Regions from separate parts of the Bradyrhizobium sp. AC87j1 genome, predicted to be linked through region 1. Evidence: riboswitches for the same ligand, from Rfam matches in the RefSeq annotation. Region 1 holds a riboswitch; the other holds the start of a gene.
What was found. A riboswitch is a leader RNA that binds a small molecule or an ion and turns the genes downstream of it on or off. The one in region 1 is predicted to bind cobalamin.
Positions count from the first base shown of each region.

Region 1 (7,346 bases):
GCGTCGCGGCGTTGTCCGGCGAGTTCGCCGAGGCCCTCGAGGGCCGCGACGTCGGTGCTCTCCTTGGCGAAATCCTCGGCGTAATAGAACACCGTATCGCGCTCGCCGATGCCGTAGAGCATGTCGGCGGCGCGCACGCGCTCGTCTGCGGGCGGGGTGTCGAGCGCGGCCAGCACGGGCGAGGGCGGTCGCAGCTCGATGCGATCGAGGCCGAGCTTTGCGCGCGCAAGCTGGCCGTAATAGGCGGTCGGATAGCGCGCGGCCGCCCGGTAGCTCATGCGCGCATCGGCCGTCGCACCCATCGCCTCGGCGGCACGGCCGCGCCAGTAATGGGCACGCGACAGCGCGATCGGATTGGCCGAGCCTGCGTCGATGGCGGCGAAGTGCACCATGGCCGCCTGGGGATCGCTCAGGAAGCGCAGCGCGATCCAGCCGCACATGAAATGATAGTCGACGCGGTAGACTTCCTTCTCGGGCACCGCGGCCGTGCGCACCACATCATACGCCGTTTTGAACTTGCCCTGGTCGAGCAGCTTGCGCGCGAGCAGGCGACGCTCGCGCCACCAGGCGTCGGTGTCCTGCGCGGCCATGGTGTCGGGCGCGGCGGCCAGGATCACCTCGGCGGCATCGTCGATGCGGTCCTTCTGGAGGTGCCATTGGGCGCGGCACAGCACATAGCCGAGATCGCGGCGCGCTTCAGCCGGTACGTCCTCGAGATAATCGTTGGCCTTGCTGGCCTTGCCGGTGACGGCGGCGCAGGCCTTGACGATCGCCAGCGCATCCTCGCCGAGCCGTTTTGCCGCGCGCCGCGCACCGGCATAGTCCTTGGCGCCGAGCCGCTTGTCCATGCGGGCGCGATGATCCTCGGAGTTGAGCAGATCGCGGAACGCCTCGTAGGAATCCTCCTCGCTGCGCTCGGACAATTCGTCGGTGCGCCAGGCCTCGCGCACGAGGCGGGCAGCCCTGTCGGCGTCGCCTTCAGTGAGCAGCACGCGGGCGAGGGCGAACTTGCCCTTGGCGCTGGTCGGGCGGTCCATGGTGAATTTGTGCACGGTGGCCGCGTCGGCCTTCTCCTGCCACAGCCGCGCCTCGGCGCGGCGGCGGAGCAGGGCGCTGCTCGGCCAACCCGGATTGGCGGCAAGGAAGGCGGCATAACGCTTGAAATTGGCGGTGCTCTCGGAATGGCGCAGCATGAACCAGTCGGCGAGCTTCTGTCCGGCGGGATCAGTGATGCGGTCGCGCGCCGCGCTCGCATCATCCGTCTTGCCCTTGCGCGCGAGGTCGATCGCATCCTTCAGCGCGGCGAGGTCGCCGGTGAGGGGCGGGGCGGCCGGCTTCTCTGACGGCTCGTCGCCGGTCTTCTTCGACTTGCGCTTGGCCTCGGCATGCCTGCCGTGACGGGACTTGGCCACCGCATGATGTTGCTTGCCGGCTTTCGCCTCATGCGATTTTTTCGGTGCGGACGATTTGTGGCTGCTTTTGGCCGCCAGCTCGGTGGGAAGGAGGGCCATTGCGGCCACGGCAACGAGACACGCGAGCGAGCGTAGGCACTGGTTCATCCCATGGTCCCCCTGCGAACCACTACAAACCAAGGTCCGCGACGACATGCGGCTTGAGAATCAACGACATCGAAAACGATGCTACGGCATCGTTTCGCATTCCCCACGCTGTCGCAACAATGCGGCAAAATACGGATGTGACGAGGGAACTTCGGCTCGGGAGCGAAGGTCAGTTCGGTTAACCTTTGTTAACGATCCGGGCCCGCGCGACGGCTTGGCTTGGTTCTGGGCGTCACAAGCCCAGATTGCGCGTGTTCCCGCAGCCAGATCCGGTGTATGGAGTTCCCTCGCTCCGTCCCTTTGGCTTTTGTCCTTCTATGCCGATTTTCAACCAGTCGATCAGGCGCAAGATCGTCGGTATCGCCCTCGGATTGATCGTCCTGATGCTGGTCACCTCGATCCTGTCGATGGTGATGTCGAGCCAGGTCGGAATCCTCCTCGACGAGCTGACCAACCGCTACATCCCGGCCTATGGACATCTGGCGCGTGCCAACATTCGCTCGCTGGAGCGGTCGGTGGCGCTGCGGCGAATGGTGATGATGAAAATGCAGGCGCCGTCGGAGGAGGAAGCCTACGCGGCGCGCTTGCGAGAGTTTGAGGAGGCCGATCGCAAGATCGACGACGAGGCGGAGGCCGCACGCACGCTCATCAACGCGATCATCGACGATTCCAGAACGCCGTCCGACAATGCCGGGCTGGCGCGGATCGAGACGCGCATCGAAACCGCGCTCACCGAACTTCGGCAGGCAATGAATGAGGATCATGCCAAGCTGCTCAAGCAGGTCGATGACAAGCAGATGACCGAGGTGCGTGGCACGCTGGAGCATCTCGATACACTGCGCGATCAGTTCAATCAGAGGATCGACACCATCCGCGCGGACATGTTGAAGCAGGTCTTTGCCTCGACAAGGACAGTGATCGGCCGTCAGCATCAGGCGATCGTCATCTCCGCCATTGTGACTGTGCTCGCGGCGATCGTCGGCTTTGCCTTCGCGCTCCTGGTGTCCAGCGGTATCACGCGCCCGGTGCGGCTACTGCTCGCCGGCACCCGCGAGGTCGAGGCCGGCCGCTTCGACAAGACCATCACCGTATCCACGCAGGACGAGATCGGCGAGCTCGCCGCGGCCTTCAACCGCATGACCGAGCAGCTCAGGCACAACGAGCGCATCCGCGAGACCTTTGGCCGCTACATCGATCCCAAGGTGGTGCAGGGGCTGATCGACCGGCCCGAAGTCGCGATCGACGGCGAGCGCCGGGTCATGACCATCATGTTCTGCGACATGAGCGGCTTCACCTCGATGAGCGAGGGCATGACCCCGCGCGGCCTCGTCAGGGTGATGAACCACTATTTCACGGTGATGTCCGGACCGATCAGGGGCAATCGCGGCATCATCGACAAATATATCGGCGACGCCATCATGTCCTATTGGGGCCCGCCCTTCATCGAGGAGGACGAGCAGGCGCTCCTGGCCGGCATCGCCGCAACCGAGATGGTCGACCAGGTGCCCGCGCTGCAGAAGCAGCTGCCCGACCTGCTCGGCATCCGCGCCATGCCGGCGCCGTGTGACCTGCGGATCGGCATCGCCACCGGCGAGGTCCTGACCGGCAGCATCGGCTCCGAGCTGATGATGAGCTTCACCGTGATGGGCGACGCCGTGAACCTGGCCTCGCGGCTGGAGGCCGTCAACAAGGTCTACGGCACCCGCATCCTGATCTCGCAGGCAACTGCTGATGCGATCGGAGCGCGGCTCGAGCTGCGCGAGGTCGATCGTCTGGCGGTCGCCGGCCAGAGCGCGCCGCAGCCGATCTTCGAGGTGATGGCGCGGGCGGGCGCACTCACCGGCGCGCAGGACAGCCTGCGCACGCATTATGCCGAAGCGCTCGCCGCCTATCGGGCCCGCCGCTTCGACGAGGCGCGCGCCGCTTTCAACGCCGCGCTCGAAGCCGTCCCCGGCGACGGTCCCTCGCGTACGATGCTCGGCCGCATCGCGCAATTCGAGGCCAAGCCGCCGGAGGAGGGGTGGGACGGTGCCTGGCGCCAGGAGCAGAAATAGCCGTTTTTGTTGCGCCAGCCCGCCCTGTCCGGAAAAAACGTTTCTACTCGATAACGATGTTCGCCGTGACCTATTTCCCGGGCTTAGGTTGGATGTCCTTGAGGCGTTTGACGGGGACACGCCGATGACGGAACTTCAGGACAGGCTGGAACGGTTCGAGACGCTCACCGCCGAATGCGAGCTGATCGCCAAGCTCGCCACCGACAGCACCAAGCGCGAGTTCTATCTGAAACTCTCGGAACAGTACCGTCAGCTGGCGGTGGACATGCGGCAGGCGATCGCGACCAAGGCTGCTGCCTGACGCCGGCTGCAATCCGTTCTTAAGGTTTGGCGCGCATCCTTGACCTCGCGAGCGATCGCTCGTGGTGGAAAGGCCGGGGTTAGCTGCAATGCAGCGCACCTCGCGAGTGTCATTTGCCATGCTTGACAGGGCAATCACATGCGCCTCGTTGCCGTGATCATATTCGCGCTCATGACGGCGGCCTGCGACCAGGAGCAGGATATCACCGGCTCGACGCCGACCTGCCCGATGCGGAACTACAGCTACAATCCCCGCGATATGAACCAGTGCGTCAGTGCCTGCAAATCATGCGATCGCGGCACCACGGTCACCTGCACCACCTCCTGCACCCTCAGGGGCGCGCGCTGAGGCCACCGCTTTCTCGCAGCGCACCCAGTGGCGGTGCTGGGACACCGGAACGATTCACTTGGGTTAATCATTGAAGCAAGTGGGCAGGACGTGGAGTCCGATGGAAATGGGTATGCTCGATCCCGGTCGATTTCTGGTGTCGTGCTCGCATTGTGATGCCTGGCCGATGGCGGCCAATGTGAAGCGGTCGAGCTGGTCGGCGTCTCCGCACGAGGTGCGCTTTGTCTGCACGCGCTGTCGCCGCGAGGAGACCGCCATCGTCTCGGCCTCCGGCGAATTGACCCCGATCAAGCGCGTCGATGTTCCGCCGCGCGACGTCGCTGTCGCCTGGGCCCAGGCGCAACGGGTGCGAGGGCGGACCTGAGCGCCCGGCATGCACCGGTCGATTGACTCCCGGGGCCAACGGCTCGTAAATGATCGGCGACGGTTCTCCTCACGGAGATCAAAAGGGAATGTGGTGCGGGATTGTCCCAACGCAGGGATTTGTCTCAACGCCACGGCTGCCCCCGCAACTGTAAGCGGTGAATCTTTCGTCTCATGCCACTGGGAATCTCGGTCCTGGGAAGGCGACGAAAGGTCACGACCCGCGAGCCAGGAGACCTGCCGTCAGCCGTGGTCACACGCGAAGATGTCGGTCGGGGAGTACAGACATTAGCTTCACCGGAGCAATCCATCGCTCTGCCGTGAAACCTCGTTCGCTGTGACGTGCCACTGACGTCATACCGAGGTTACAATTGTGTCCCGTCTTGTCCCTGCTGCCAGGCGCCTCAGCGCCGGCCTGCTCGCATCCGTTTCCCTCCATTCGCTCGATCTGTCCTCCGCCTTCGCCCGGCAGGCGCTTGCCGAGCAATTGCCGCCGATCGAGGTGACCAGGCCCGACGATCAGAACCGCACGCGCGCCAGGGCGATCGGTGACGGCGAGGCGACGCGGCAGCGGGTGAGGACGAATGTCGCGCCGGCAGGCAATGGCGCCGGCTCATCCGGCTCCGGCGGTGAGGCTGCCGCCGGCAGCGGCGGCGTCGTCGGGGCTGCCACGACCGTCATCACGGCCGCGGATATTGCGCATTCGCCGTCGCAGACGCTTGCCGAGATCATCGCGACGCAGACGCCGGGGGCCCAGATCACGACGCTCTATGGCGGTCAGATCGGCGCCAAGACCAGCGTGGACCTGCGTGGCTTCGGCGCCTTTGCCACCGCCAACACGCTGGTGCTGGTCAACGGACGGCGGTTGAACGACGTCGACATGGCGCAGGTGGACCTCTCCACCATCCCGCTCAATTCGATCGAACGCATCGAGATCACGCGGGGCAATTCCGGCGCGGTGCTCTACGGCGACAACGCGGTCGGCGGTGTGATCAACATCGTCACCAAAAATGGCGTTGGCGGACCGCCCGTGACCGCGCGCATCGAGGCTGGCTTCGGCTCGTTCAACACCAGGCTCGGCAACGTGTCGACCTCACTCAATTCGGGTCCGTGGTCGACCTCGTTCTACGGCAATACGGTCAGGACCGATGGCTATCGCGACAACAACCGCTATTCCCAGCAGAATGGCGTCGGCAATCTCAATTACACCACGCCCGGCCTGACCGCTTTTCTCACCGTCACTGGCGACAATCAGGAGCTGCGACTGCCGGGCGGCCGCACTGTCGATCCCTCCATCGGCCTCGACGAGCTCAGGGCCAACCGGCGAGGGACCAGCACGCCCTTCAACTACGCCAACCAGCAGGGTTTTGGCGCGACTGCGGGTTTCACCAAGACCCTGGTCAACGGCGTCGATCTCATCGTCGACGGCGGCGTGCGCGACAAGAAGCAGCAGAGTGCTTTCTTCTCCACCCCGACGCCGGTTCCGGCGTTCTTCACGTCGACCTATGTCGGTTCCCATCTGACGACATGGTCGATCACGCCGCGGCTCAGCGTGAAGAGCCTGCTGCTCGGCATGCCGTCGCAGCTCCTGACCGGCATCGACTATTACGATGCGAGCTTTGAGCAGAACCGCGGCGCCGGGCAGGGGCTCTCCCCATGGCACAATTACGACCTCAGGCAGCAGACGGTTGCGGGTTATTTCCAGCACACATTGGGAATCGCGCCCACGACGGACATCTCCTACGGCGCGCGTGTGCAGAACGTCAGGCTTGCGGCACGCGACAATTTCGACCCGGCAGCTCCGTTCAACGCCGACATCGGCGCGCTGCCGCTGACGAGCAACGAGACCCAATATGCGCTGCATCTCGGCGCCGAGCATCGCCTCAACGACCAGGTCTCGCTGTTCGGCCGCGTTGCGCGCGCGTTCCGCACGCCTGATGTCGACGAGCGCCTGTCCTCAGGGCCTTCGTTCGATCCCTTTACCTTCGCTGCGATCCCGCAAACGTTCCAGCTCAAGACCCAGACCTCGCAGGACATTGAGGGCGGTGTTCGCATCAAGGGCGGCGGGTTGCAGCTGCAGAGCAGTGTCTATCTGATGGATCTCACCAACGAGGTCCATTTCAATCCGGTCCTGTTCTACAACACCAATCTTGATCCGACCCGCCGCTACGGCTCTGAGACCAGTCTATCCTATCGCGTCAACGACGCCCTGCTGCTGCGCTCCGGCGTGGCCTATACAAGCGCGGTCTTCCGCGAAGGCATCTGGGCCGGCAACGACGTGCCGCTGGTCTCGCGCTACACGGCGAGTGCGGGCGTCACCTGGAACATCTGGCAGAATTACGTGGTGCTCGATGCCACCGCGCGCTTCTGGAGCGAGCGTCGCATGGACAACGACCAGGCGGGCACCCAGAAGCCGATCCCCGCCAACGGCACGATCGATCTCAAGCTCAGCGGCCAGGTTGAGCGCTACTTCTGGTCCCTCAGCGTCAACAACGTGCTGAACGCGCTCTACTACGACTATGCCATCGCGAGCACCTTCACGGACGGCCGCTTCAGCGCCTATCCGCTGCCCGGCCGCACCTATCTGCTCAAGGCCGGCGCAACGTTCTGATTTTCGTCAGGGCTGTCAGGTGCCCTCAAATGGATTAGCATTCGAAAGAGAAGGAGATTCACCCATGGCTCTCAGCATCCTGCCGTCTGGCGACGATCGCTTCCGGCTTC
Region 1 is NZ_PTFE01000005.1:136,183-143,528, forward strand. It holds gene CV770_RS05405 (transglycosylase SLT domain-containing protein) at 1-1,559, opposite strand, end outside; gene CV770_RS05410 (adenylate/guanylate cyclase domain-containing protein) at 1,877-3,613, shown strand; gene CV770_RS42465 (hypothetical protein) at 3,738-3,914, shown strand; gene CV770_RS05415 (hypothetical protein) at 4,053-4,262, shown strand; gene CV770_RS05420 (hypothetical protein) at 4,363-4,626, shown strand; cobalamin riboswitch at 4,670-4,884, shown strand; gene CV770_RS05425 (TonB-dependent receptor) at 4,999-7,236, shown strand; gene CV770_RS05430 (hypothetical protein) at 7,301-7,346, shown strand, end outside.

Region 2 (7,346 bases), on a different contig from region 1:
CGCCGCGGAACTTGTTGATGACAAAGCCTCGGATCATCGCGGCATCGTCGGGGTCGATCACCGTCTTGATGCCGACCAGCTGGGCGATGACGCCGCCGCGGTCGATGTCGCCGACCAGCACGACCGGCACGTCGGCCTTGCGCGCAAAACCCATATTGGCGATGTCGGCCTTACGCAAATTCACCTCGGCCGGACTGCCCGCGCCTTCGACCAGAACGAGATCGGCGCGCGCCTTCAGCCGCTCAAAGCTCTCCAGCACTGCGCCCATCAGTGAGGGCTTCATGGCCGCGTAGTCGCGCGCACGCGCGGTCGCGATGCGCTTTCCGTGGACTATCACCTGCGCGCCGACATCGGTCTCGGGCTTGAGCAGCACGGGGTTCATGTCGGTGTGCGGCTCGACGCCGGCGGCGAGGGCCTGCAACGCCTGGGCACGGCCGATCTCGCCTCCGTCGATGGTGACGGCGGCATTGTTCGACATGTTCTGCGGCTTGAACGGGAGCACGCGCAGGCCGCGCCGCGTGAAGGCACGCGCGAGACCGGCGACGATGAGCGACTTGCCCACGTCCGAGCCGGCCCCCTGGATCATCAGCGCGCGTGCCATCGAACTCAGAACTCGACGCCGGCCTGTGCCTTGATGCCGGAGCGGAAGGGATGTTTCACCAGCGTCATCTCGGTGACGAGATCGGCGATCTCGATCAACTCGTCCTTGGCGTTGCGGCCGGTGAGCACGACATGCGTCATCGGTGGCTTCGAGGTGGTCAGAAACTCGACGACCTCGGCGATGTCGAGATAGTCGTAGCGCAGCGCGATGTTGATCTCGTCGAGCACGACCATGCGCAGGCTCTCATCGAGAATCAGCTCCTTGGCCTTCTCCCAGCCGGCGCGCGCGGCGGCGATGTCGCGGGCGCGGTCCTGCGTCTCCCAGGTAAAACCTTCGCCCATGGCGTGGAACTGGCAGAGGTCGCCGAAATGGCCGGTGAGCAGGCGTCGCTCGCCGGTATCCCAGGCGCCCTTGATGAACTGCACGACCGCACAGGGGAAGCCATGGGCGACGCAGCGGACGATCATGCCGAAGGCCGAGGAGGACTTGCCCTTGCCGGCGCCGGTGTGGACGATGATGAGGCCCTTTTCGCCGCTCTTGGTCGCCATGATCTTGTCGCGGGCGGCCTTCTTCTTCGCCATTTTCGTGGCGTGGCGAGCGTCGGTTTCCTCGGCCGTTTTTGTATCCGGTTCAGGCGTCATCGGTCCCGGTCCTTCGGCTTGACAAGTGGCGGCCACCGGCAAATGGTGGCCCAGCGTTGGTTCCTGTCCTATGACAGGCGAAGAGGGAATGCGATAGGGTCCGAATCGGCAAGATTTGGGTCCAAAATGCAGCCGCCCCCGCGACCGTGACCGGAGAGATGTCCGAAGCCACTGATTCCCGCGGGAATCGGGAAGGCGGGGATCGAAGGGGAAAACCCTGCTCCGCAAGCCGGGAGACCTGCCTGCGCGGACGAGTTTTGGACCGGCGGACGGGGTGTTCCGCGACGGGGAAAACGGGCCTTCTGAAGAATGGTCCGTGTGCCTCATCGCCTCCCGCTGTTATCTGGAAGAGGCGATGACCGTCACACTTCACGTCTGCATCACCTGCCGTGCCGGCGAGACGCCTGGCGAGGGCGAGGCGACGCCCGGCAAGCGCCTGCATGGTGCGATCCTCGACGCCGGCGTGCCCGAAGGCGTCAATGTGGTTCCCGTCGAATGCCTGTCGGCCTGCAATCAGGGTTGCTCGGTCGCGCTCAGCGCGCCCGGCCGGTGGTCTTACGTCTATGGCCGCCTGTCGGATGCGAATGCGCAGGATGTGGTCGCAGGCGCCGCGGCCTATGCGGCCGCGCCTGACGGCCTCGTGCCCTGGCGCAGCCGGCCGGAAATATTCCGCAAGCAGTCGCTTGCCCGCATTCCCCCCATTGCCGTCGTGCCGGAGGCCGCCGAATGAATTCGCTCGCAAAAGTCCCCGTGACGGTGGTCACCGGTTTTCTCGGCTCTGGCAAGACGACGCTGATCCAGCATCTGCTCAGCAATGCCGGCGGCAAGAAGCTCGCCGTGCTCGTCAACGAGTTCGGCAGTGAGGGCGTCGACGGCGAGATATTGAAATCCTGCGCCGACGCCAATTGCCCGGAGGAAAACATCGTCGAGCTCGCCAACGGCTGCATCTGCTGCACGGTTGCCGACGATTTCATTCCGACCATGGAAAAACTGCTGGCGCGGCCGGTGCGGCCCGATCACATCCTGATCGAGACCTCGGGCCTGGCGCTGCCGAAGCCGCTGCTGAAGGCATTCGACTGGCCGGAGATCCGTTCGCGCATCACCGTCGACGGCGTGATCGCGCTGGCGGATGCCGAGGCTGTCGCCGCTGGCCGCTTTGCACCGGATCCGATTGCAGTCGAAGCGCAGCGCGCCGCGGACGAGAATTTGGACCATGAGACGCCGCTGTCGGAAGTGTTCGAGGATCAGATCGCCTGCGCCGACATCGTGCTGCTGACCAAGGCCGACCTCGCTGGGGCGGCGGGACTTGAAGCGGCCAAGGCTGCCATCACCGCCGAGATGCCGCGCCGCGTGCCGATGCTCCCCGTGACCGACGGTGCGATCGATGCGCGCGTCATCCTCGGTCTTGGCGCTGCCGCCGAGAACGATCTCGCCGCGCGTCCCTCGCATCATGACGGCGAGGAAGAGCACGAGCACGATGATTTCGCCTCCGTCGTGATCGACCTTCCTGAAGTCGCCGACGTCGATGCGCTGGTCGCATCCGTCCAGAAGCTGGCGCGCGAGCAGAACGTGCTGCGCGCAAAAGGCTATATCGCGGTTGCGGGCAAGCCGATGCGCCTCTTGCTGCAGGCGGTCGGCCAGCGCGTGCGCCATCAGTTCGACAAGCCCTGGGGCGCAGGTCACAGGCGGTCGAAGCTCGTCGTGATCGGCGAGCACGGCGATATCGACGAGGCCGCCATCAAGGCAGGACTAGGTATCTGATGCACGTCGTCTTCCGCGAGAGCCGCGGTCTGGAGGAGACCGCGACGCCAAGGGATATCGGCCAGGACCCGGCCGATCTCGTGGTGCTCTCGTATTCGGATTCAGATCTCGCGGCGTTCGCAGCCGGCTGGCGGCGTGGTCGCGAGAGCCTGCCGACGCTGCGGCTCGCGAATCTCGCGGAATTGCGTCACCCGCTTTCGGTCGACACCTATATCGAGCGCACGCTGTCGCAGGCGCGTGGCATTCTGGTGCGGTTGATCGGCGGTGAGTCCTATTGGTCCTATGGACTTGCGGCGCTCCAGCAGCTCGCGAAGGACCGTGGCATTGTGGTCGCCGTGCTGCCGGCCGATGGCCGTGACGACACGCGGCTCGATGCATACTCGACCTTGCCTGTCTCGACGCTGCGCCGGCTCAAGGTGCTCTGCGACGCCGGCGGTCCGGTCGCGGCGCAGGCCGCGATTGCACAGCTCGCGCTAGCCTCGGGACTCTATGCCGGGCCAGTCATCGGCGAGACGGCCGTGCCCGAGATGGGGTTCTACGATCCCGCCCGCGGCGTCATTGCGGCGCCGGCGCAAGGCGAGGGCAGGCCGCGCGCTCTGGTAACGTTCTATCGTTCCTATCTCACCGCCGCGGACCCGGGCCCGGTCGATGCCTTGATCGCAGCGCTGCGCGAGCGCGGCTTTGATGCCTGCGGCGTGTTCGTCACCTCGCTGAAGGCTGCGGGCGTAGCGGATTGGTTGCGGGCGCAGCTCGCGCAAAATCCTCCGGCGGCGATCATCAACGCGACGGCGTTCTCAGCCCTGGGCGATGACGGCACGACGCCGTTCGATGCCGCATCGTGCCCGGTGTTCCAGGTCGCGCTCTCCACCGCCCGGCGCGAGGACTGGACGGAGTCGCTGCGCGGCCTTTCGCCCGGCGATCTTGCGATGCACGTGGTGCTGCCCGAGGTCGATGGCCGTCTGTTCGCGGGCGTGGTGAGCTTCAAGTCGGCAGCCGGGCGCGATCTCGATCTGCAGTTCTCACACCTGGCGCATGGCGCCGATGAGGAGCGCGTGACAGCCGTCGCCGCGCGCGTCGCGGCCTGGCGGAGCCTTGCGGTGAAGCCGGTTGCCGAGAAGCGGCTGGCAATTGTGCTCTCGAACTATCCGGGACGACCGCACCAGATCGCGCACGCGGTCGGGCTCGATGCGCTGGCCTCGGTCGAGGCGTTGCTGTCCGATCTCGCTGAGGCCGGCTTCGATGTTGTTCCGGTCCATGCGCTCGGCGAGGCGCTGCTCAAGCAGAAACTCACCTGGAGCATCGCCGATTATCGCGCGGCGCTTTCGCGCCTGCCGCAAGTCTTGCAGGATGATCTCGCGCAAGCCTGGGGCGCGCCGGAGGATGATCCGAGCTGCCAGGACGGCGCGTTTCACTTCGCAGCCGTCGCTTCCGGCAAGTCGATCATCGCGGTTCAGCCGGAACGCGGCGATGCAACCACGCGCGATACCGATTATCACGATCTCGCCCGCACGCCGCGCCACGGTTATGTCGCGTTCTATCTCTGGCTCCGAGAGCAGGGCATCGATGCCGTCGTGCACATGGGCGCGCATGGCACGCTGGAATGGCTGCCCGGGAAGTCCGTGGCGCTGTCGTCCGCGTGCTGGCCGGAAGCCCTGATCGGCGATCTCCCAATCATCTATCCCTTCATCGTCAACGATCCCGGCGAGGCCGCGCAGGCGAAACGGCGCATTGGCGCCGTCACCATCGGCCATCTGCCACCGCCGCTGGAAACATCCTCGGTGCCGGAGGCCCTGCGCCGGCTCGAACGACTTCTCGACGAATACTCGACTGCTGATGGTCTCGATCCCGCGCGCCGTCAGCGATTGATCGCTGCGATCCGCGAAGAGGCGCGCGCGGCAGGCCTCGAAGACGATCTCGGTTTGGATGCCTCGGCCGCACCGGCCGAAGCCATTCCGCGCATTGATCGCTTCGTCTGCGATCTCAAGGAAAGCCAGTTCGGCGACGGCCTCCACGTGTTCGGCCGCGGTGCCTGCGCCGAAGCGGAACGCGATGCACTGCGTGCCGCGCTTGCCGGCCAGCGCGTTGCGCCGGGACCGTCGGGCTCGCCCTATCGCGGGCGCCAAGACGTGCTGCCGACCGGACGCAATCTCTTTGCCGTCGATCCGCGCGCGGTGCCGACGCCGTCGGCACATGCGCAGGGGATAAAACTCGCCGAAGAGCTGCTGCGCCGCCATCTGCAGGATCACGGCGACTGGCCGAAGGGGCTCGTGGTCGATCTCTGGGGTTCGGCAACGATGCGCACCGCGGGCGAGGAGTTCGCGATGGCGCTGCATCTGGCCGGCCTTGCGCCGCGCTGGGATCGCGCCTCCGGCCGCGTCACCGGCTACGACATCGTCGCGCCGGCCGAGCTCGGCCGTCCCCGCATCGATGTCACGTTGCGGGTGTCGGGCCTGTTCCGCGACGTCTTCGCAGGTCTCGCTCAATTGTTCGAGGCCGCCTCCGAAGCGCTTGCGGCGCGCGAGGACGAGGGCGACGAGAATCCGTACCGCCACCGCGCCTCCCGCGTGTTCGCGCCGCGTCCTGGACAATACGGCGTGGGCCTATCCGCGATCCCCGATGCCTTCATGCCGGAGACACGCGAAGCCGCCGGTGAAGCCTGGTTGTCGGCATCGTCCTGGGCGTTCTCGGCCGACGGCGAGATGCAGCCGAATCGCGCCGGCATCGAACAGCGCCTCGCTGCGGCCGATGCCTTCGTCCATGTCCAGGACTTGCCGGAAACTGATCTGCTGCTCGCGACCGATTATGCCGCGCATGAAGCCGGCGTTGCGGCGGCTGCGGCGCATCTCGGCGCGGCAGGACCCTCGCTCTATCACCTCGACACGACGCGTCCCGAGCAGCCCCACGCGCGCACCCTGACCGAGGAGATCTCACGTGTCGTCCGTGCGCGCGCGGCCAATCCGGCGTGGATCGGTGGGATGATGCGTCACGGTTTTCGCGGCGCTGCCGAGATCACGGCGACGCTCGAGCACATGGCCGCTTTCGCGCATCTCGCCGGCGCCGTGCCGCCGCATCTTTTCGATCTCTACTATGATGCGACGCTCGGCAATGACGACGTCCGCGCTTTCATGGCGCGTGAAAATCCGTCCGCTCTCGCCGCGATGGAAACCTGTTTTGCGCGCCTGCACGATGCGGCGCTTTGGCAAACGCGCCGTAATTCGATCGCGGCGGCGCTGCGGGAGGCCTCATGAGTGCGGCCACGGTCAAGGGCTGGTGTCCCGGTGCGCTGCGCCCGATGCTCTCGGGCGACGGGCTCGTGGTGCGCGTGCGTCCGTTCGGTGGGCGGCTCGAAGCACCACAAATCACAGGACTTGCCGAGCTCGCCGGGCAACACGGCAATGGTCTGATCGACGTGACGAGCCGCGCCAATCTGCAGATCAGGGGCGTCAGTGAAGAAGGCCATCGGCCGTTAATCGACGGCCTTGCACGATTGGCGCTGCTCGATCCGGATCCGGCCACGGAAGCCCGTCGCAACATCCTCGTCACGCCGTTCTGGCGCGCTGGCGACGCGACACAATCGCTCGCCGCCGAGCTCGAAGAAGCGCTCGAGGATAATGCGCTCGCGCTTCCAACGAAATTCGGCTTCGCCATCGATGACGGGACCTCGCGCGTGCTCGCCGGCGATTCCGCAGACATACGCATCGAGCGCGATCGCACAGGTCACCTCCTGGTGCGGGCCGATGGCGCAAAGCTCGGCCGCTCCGTCGCACGTGGAGAGGCCGTGAGCACGGCGCTCGCGCTCGCAAGCTGGTTCCTGGTCTCCGGCGGCGCGACGGGCGGGCGAGGGCGCATGGCGGCGCACATTGCGTCCGGCGCGGCATTGCCTCAATCGCTACGCGGCGAGACCGAGCCCGCGCCCGTGATGGCCGCCTCGCGCCCCGGGCACTATCCGCAAGGTGCGATGGTCGGCGTCGCATTCGGGCAGATGCTGCATACGACGCTGCATCAGTTCGCCGGTTGTGGGCATGCGCTGCGCATGACGCCCTGGCGAATGGTGCTGAGCGAGGGTAAGCGGGAGATGCCGAACGCGCCGGGCCTGATCACCGAGCCCTTTGATCCCGCGCTGCGCGTCATCGCCTGCAGTGGCGCACCGCGCTGCCGCGAAGCCCATGCCGATACGCGCGCGCTCGCAGCAGCGCTCGCCCCGCGCATCGCCGCCGATACGCGGCTCCACGTCTCCGGCTGCGGCAAGGGTTGCGCCCATTCCGGCACGGCCGCGGTCACGCTGGTGGCGACGCGCGCCGGCTTCGATCTCGTCCGTGATGGCTCGATCCGCGATGAGCCGG
Region 2 is NZ_PTFE01000027.1:2,031-9,376, reverse strand. It holds gene CV770_RS16285 (cobyric acid synthase) at 1-601, opposite strand, end outside; gene cobO (cob(I)yrinic acid a,c-diamide adenosyltransferase) at 607-1,242, opposite strand; cobalamin riboswitch at 1,283-1,502, shown strand; gene CV770_RS16275 (DUF1636 family protein) at 1,598-1,972, shown strand; gene cobW (cobalamin biosynthesis protein CobW) at 1,969-3,003, shown strand; gene cobN (cobaltochelatase subunit CobN) at 3,003-6,251, shown strand; gene cobG (precorrin-3B synthase) at 6,248-7,346, shown strand, end outside.
Region 2: linked by a shared signal. The riboswitch ahead of CV770_RS16275 (DUF1636 family protein) and the one ahead of CV770_RS05425 (TonB-dependent receptor) in region 1 are both predicted to bind cobalamin.